Regions from separate parts of the Staphylococcus sp. 231237_7MaSpsaltlick genome, predicted to be linked through region 1. Evidence: riboswitches for the same ligand, from Rfam matches in the RefSeq annotation. Region 1 holds a riboswitch; the other holds the start of a gene.
The links. Region 1 has a riboswitch for FMN ahead of ACF91D_RS27725 (ECF transporter S component). Riboswitches for the same ligand answer to the same signal wherever they lie in the genome.
Positions count from the first base shown of each region.

Region 2: linked by a shared signal. The riboswitch ahead of ribD (bifunctional diaminohydroxyphosphoribosylaminopyrimidine deaminase/5-amino-6-(5-phosphoribosylamino)uracil reductase RibD) and the one ahead of ACF91D_RS27725 (ECF transporter S component) in region 1 are both predicted to bind FMN.

Region 1 covers NZ_JBICNX010000036.1:2,412-5,631, reverse strand. The annotation lists gene ACF91D_RS27730 (ATP-binding protein) at 1-1,235, shown strand, start outside; FMN riboswitch at 1,522-1,653, shown strand; gene ACF91D_RS27725 (ECF transporter S component) at 1,720-2,265, shown strand; gene ACF91D_RS27720 (ferredoxin) at 2,409-2,657, opposite strand; gene ACF91D_RS27715 (helix-turn-helix domain-containing protein) at 2,767-3,220, shown strand, end outside.
Region 2 covers NZ_JBICNX010000007.1:231,317-234,536, forward strand. The annotation lists gene ribA (GTP cyclohydrolase II) at 1-95, opposite strand, end outside; gene ribE (riboflavin synthase) at 106-738, opposite strand; gene ribD (bifunctional diaminohydroxyphosphoribosylaminopyrimidine deaminase/5-amino-6-(5-phosphoribosylamino)uracil reductase RibD) at 745-1,788, opposite strand; FMN riboswitch at 1,953-2,086, opposite strand; gene ACF91D_RS15550 (FAD/NAD(P)-binding protein) at 2,572-3,220, opposite strand, start outside.

The DNA of each region.
Region 1 (3,220 bases):
TTTTAATTATTGCCATTATTTTCTTAGCAATTACAACGATATTTGCTTTTTTCCTTTCTTCTCGTATTACGAAACCTCTAAGAAATCTACGGTCTCAAGCATTGAGAGTTTCAAAAGGACAATATGCGCAAGTTGAACCCGTAAATTCAAAGGATGAGATTGGAGAATTATCTCGTGCCTTTAATACGATGAGTTCTGAAATCCAACAACATATCGATGCACTGTCATCTTCTAAGAACATTAGGGATAGTTTAATCAACTCCATGGTTGAAGGTGTGTTAGGATACAACGATAAGAAGGAAGTTATTTTATCTAACCAAATGGCTCAAAATACATTACAACTTTTAGATGACTATTCATTAGAAAAGCTTGATGAACAAACAGAATTAACTTTTAAGAACAAACATACACAGTTTGAAGAATATGAAATTAATACTAGATATTTTGTAATCATTACTAGTTATATAGAGCAAATTCAACCAGATGGACGAAGTGGTATCGTGGCCATCATAAGAGATATGACCAATGAACATAATATTGATCAAATGAAGAAAGATTTTATAGCAAATGTTTCACATGAATTACGTACACCCATTTCTTTATTGCAAGGCTATACAGAATCAATCGTTGATGGTATTGTTACTGAACCTGAAGAGATCCATGAATCCTTGAGCATCGTCTTAGATGAGACGAAACGTTTAAACAGACTGGTTAATGAACTCTTAAATGTTGCTAGAATGGATGCAGAAGGGTTAAGTGTTGAACGAGAAATCCAACCTATTGATCCACTGTTAAATAAGATGCAATTGAAATATCAACAACAAGCTGCAGACTTAGAACTAACCATGAAATTAAATCCGATTTCTAATGGAACGCTCTGGTATTATGATTCTGATAGAATTGAACAAGTGCTTACGAATCTGATTGATAATGCATGTCGATATACAGAACCAGGAGATACAATAACCGTCGATATTGCGGAAAATGATCATGACAACTTGTTATATATTACCGATACAGGAACGGGAATTGCTCCCGAACATTTAGAGCAAGTCTTTGATCGTTTTTACAAAGTAGATGCAGCACGCAAAAGAGGTAAGCAAGGTACAGGACTTGGACTATTTATATGTCGAATGATTATCGATGAACATGAAGGTAAGATACTCGTAAAAAGTGAACTCGGTAAAGGTACAACATTTATTATTCGCTTACCGAAACCACCAACTAGAGATTAAAAGAATAAATTATTGATGATTTAATGTATAACGTCAAAGATGATTATAATAATTATCTAATTAAATAAGGTGAAGCGCCTCCGATTTATACAATTTAATGTGTAAGGCGGAGGTGTTTTTTTGTGATTATAGCTTTAAAATATGAACTGAAATTATTTTACATCGCTATTTAGTATTGTGTGTAAAATTTAATTTTATATTGCTGGTAAATTAGCACTAAATACTGTAAACAATATCATTGTCTTTATCTGAGTTATACGCTATGATATATTTATAAAATTTAAATGTTCATCTTCGGGGTAGGGTGTAATTCCCAACCGGCAGTAATATAAGCCTGCGACCTATTTATTGTTCAATGAATAGCTGATCTAGTGAGAATCTAGAGCCGACAGTATAGTCTGGATGGGAGAAGATGGAGGGTTAATTTGTTGTGCAATTAAATCCTCCTATTCTGAGTAAGATGAATGGAAGGAGATAATTGAATATGCAACAACAAACCAAACGTCTAATAACGATTAGTATGTTAAGTGCGGTAGCTTTTATATTAATGTTTATCAAGTTCCCGTTACCATTTTTACCACCATATCTAACATTAGACTTTAGTGATGTACCGGCACTTCTTGCAACATTTACATTAGGACCCATTGCTGGCATCATCGTTGAATTTATTAAAAATTTATTGAATTTTCTATTCAATGTAGGGGATCCAATAGGACCGTTGGCCAATTTTTTAGCAGCCACAAGTTTTATACTTACTGCGTTTTATGTTGCTAAAAATAAAAATAACGCTAAATCATTAGTTACTGGTTTAGCTGTAGCAACCATAATAATGACATTAGTATTAAGCATTTTGAATTATTTTGTGTTGTTACCACTCTATGGCATGATTATGAATTTATCAGATGTTTTTGGTAATTTGAAAATAATTATAGTATCAGGTGTTATACCTTTCAATATTATTAAAGGTATTGTTATTTCAATTATATTTATCTTATTATACAAACGCTTGAATAGTGTTTTACCGAGATAACAAATTGCGCTAACATACACTAACCTATCAATAAATAGTGACAAATAAAATTTTGTTTTCATATAACAAAAGCGCATGTTTAAGTTAATTTAAACATGCGCTTTTCCTATAATAAGGTTAAAATATAGTTCGTCACTTAAAATCTATTCAAATTTCAGTGCGTCCCCATCAAAAGATTCTTCTTCAATTTTAATTGAATCAGTAGGACATCCCTCTAATGCATCTTCCATATCTTCATATAATTCTTCAGGTACTTCAGCAGTACCTTGGTTGTCATCAAGTATTACAAATGCAATACCTTCATCATCATAGTCATATATATCAGGGGCAGCAGCACCACAAGCACCACATGCAATGCAAGTATCCATATCGACAATAGTATATTTAGCCATTTTCTTCGCCTCCTTTGACAAAAATGCTACAATAAAATCACAATTAATATTGTAAGCACTGTACTTATTTTTTTCAATGTTTTCGTTTTAATTAATTAGGGGAGTAAACATGCAAAATTTATTTCATTTCATCCAACAAAATACACACCATTATAAAACCGAAAAAAGCATATATAATATTATCATAGGCAAAAAATCACATCAAACCTTTTTTGATGCATGTAGCCAACAATTACTATCATTATATCATAGCTTACCTAATATCCAGTATCCGTCATTCGAGCGATATTATAATCTGAGCCAATCAGAAATAGCAACAACATTAAACGTACGCGTACATCCAAGATATACATTTGATAGTCTCGTTAATACGTTTCAAGCAATACAATTATTGACACAAACGATTTCACAATTACAGCATAAGGATAGTCAATTTATCCCTCTCACTCAACAGCAAACTATACATAAACGTGTTAAATATGTATTTAAATATCTTAAAGAGGCAAACCTCGAACAAGATTTTATTGCAGAACTTCATATGTTATTCGAAGCAATTCATAAAG
Region 2 (3,220 bases), on a different contig from region 1:
TCACCTTCATTTTCTCTATTTTCATCATCTACAACGATAATGCTATCACCATTTTTTAAAGCTGTTAAAGCTTTGTCTATACTGTCTAATTGCATATTACCCCTCCTAAAATCCAAATGCTCTAAGTTTTTCTGGGCTCAATTCTGATTCATTAGTATTGATAATTCGTTCAACATATTTGAATAACATATCAGTTTCTATATGGACTGGATCACCAACACGTTTTTGATTTAAAATTGTTGATTTTCTTGTTTCTGGTATAAGATGAATATCAAACTCAGTTTCTTTTAGTTGGAAGATAGTTAAACTCACACCATCTACAGTTATTGATCCTTGGCTAACCATTTGTTTAATTAGTGCTGATGATGGTTTGATTGTTACAATTTTAGAGTTGTCTGATGCTTGTATACGAGTGATTCTAGCAACTTCATCTACATGACCTAAAACAAAGTGACCACCAAAACGTCCTTGTCCGCTCATTGCTCTTTCTAAATTAACTTCAGCAGATTGAGTTAATTGATTTAAATATGTTTTATTCTCAGTACCTTTAATCACTTGGACTAAAAAGCTTTGATGGTCAAATTCCACCACTGTTAAACATGCACCGTTAACACTGATTGAATCTCCAATATGCATATCTGATAAAATCGTTTGGCACTCAATCTTTAAGTTAACTACAGACTGTTGCGTGGATACTTTCTTTATGGTCCCAACCTCTTCAACAATTCCTGTAAACATGAATAATCACTTCTTTCGTAACTCTAGTTTGATATTTTGCTCAAGCATTTGTGAATTTACAATTTCAAACTGTGGTACTTCTGATAGATTAAAAATATTTTCACTTTGGAAAAATTGATAATTACCAGAACCACCTATAATTTTCGGGGCGTAATATAAGATTAGTTCGTTTGTAAATTTGGATTGTAGAAATTCAGAAGTCACTGTGGGTCCCGCCTCTACTAGCACACTTCCAATTCCTCTTTGATATAAATCTTTTAATATATTTTCAATTGAACAATTCGTTAATTCTATGATTTCTACATGTTCAATATTCGTTTTTAAATTTTTATTTTGAGTATAAATCCATATTGGTTCATTCCTTAATTGAAAAATATCTAAATCAAAATCAATTTCACCAGTTTTAGATAAGATTACTTTTATAGGATGCTTACCTTCTTCAATACGTGTAGTATATTGTGGGTTATCTGCTTGGATTGTACCTCTACCTGTCAATACAGCATCATGCTTATGTCGTAGATGAAACACATCATTTTTTACTGCTTTATTAGTAATCCATTTACTTTCTCCTTTATCAGTGGCTTGTTTACCATCAAGACTACATGAAACTTTCACTGTAATTTCTGGAATAGATTCATTCTTAGCAATAAAGAAATCCGTGTATAGTGATTCTGCCTCTGACTGAGGACGAAATATCACTTCGATACCTGCCTGTTCTAATATGTCGTCACCTTCAGAGGGTAATGTTGTGTCTTTAACTGCATAAACAACCTTTTTAATGCCCGCTTCAATGATTTTGTTGACACATGGTGGCGTTGAACCATAATGCGTACATGGCTCTAGTGAAATATATATAGTGCCACCTCGAGCATTGTCTCGTGCCATATCTAAAGCTTGTACTTCAGCATGCTTACCACCTTTTTGTAAATGGGCTCCCATACCAACAATACGACCTTCATTTACTACTACAGCACCAACTGGTGGGTTTAAACCCGTTTGTCCTTCTACCATTTTTGCTAATTGAATAGCATAATTCAAATAATGACTCATTTTATCACCTCTAAATAATAAAAAAACACCTGAAATTAACATTTCAGGTGTGGGATATATATTGATATAACATTTTTAGCAATAATAAAATACACACTTATACATATTAAAATAAAAGTGTATGCTAAATAAACACTTAAAAAGTGCTATTTCCAAGTTATACTTCATTCTTTCTCCCATCCAGACTTTACTGTCGGCTCTAGAATTTCACTAGATCAGCCACATTTGCTTCAACAAATGCAGGTCGCAGGCTTAATTTACTGCCGGTTGGGAATTTCACCCTGCCCCGAAAGAATATTTATGAAATTGTATTCGATGATTGAGTCAGGTAACTTTGAATAAGTTACAAAATAATGGTACTACACTTTTGACAAAATGACAATTCTTATTATCTAAGTCGGCTTTATTTTTTTGATATTCTTTAGATTATTACAATTTAAAGTACAAACAAATTAGTTAAAACCAAGAGATTAAGACGGGAATACCCAAAACACTCAGATGATTTAATTCAATTCATCTGAGTGCTTCTTTTTTATACAATACTTTGTATTGTCGGCTCGCTTTCTTAGGAGACAACTACAGCCTGTAGTCTTCATCTTGTGCTATTTCCTCAAGAGTCTCGCCAAAATACGTCGCATTCATATATAATTTACATTTGAAGAATCATTATATGAAATCTAATTCAAAATCGAATAAAAAATAATGGGAAATTATAACTCGGTTAACTTACAACTTTTAATTAATTTGTTATGGTGTAATTTATATCTAAATAAAAAAACATTTTTATTTTGTACTTAATAAATGGTCAACCACGTTAACAGCTTGTTTTACAATCATCATAACGCCATTACGTGATTGATTAATTCCATTAGTTAATTGACCGAGCGCATACATATGTTTCAATGTGCCATATCGAGGGCTTATGATTTGATTTGTTTCAGCCACAATTTGAATACCACCAAGCGGATGTGGTTGTACAACCTGTCTATTTTCCAAATTTAACACGAGCTGATCATCTTCATCTAAATCTGCTAGTTGTGTCTTCGAGCCTGTCGCATTAATTACAATATCGAACTGTTCTATTAACTTATCTTTATAATTAAAATTGAACTTATTATCTCTGTATTGAACATCCTCTAGACCATTATTGATTTTGATTGTGCCGTGATTAATATGATCTATCAACAACCGCGCTGTTTGTGGAGGCATTGGATTTGAATTCTCTTTTAATATAGGTTGATAATCAGTTAAAAATCGTTTTTGATCTTCCCTACTTAAACTATTCCAAATCCAATTTAAATTTTCTTTCGTTAATTCTAGTATACTTTGTAATTTCCCTAAAGCATCAGCATGCTCTAAATCATAAGTTAAATCTTTAATTGGATCATCTTGACTACGATGAACTAATGTTTCGACATCAATATTATGCAAT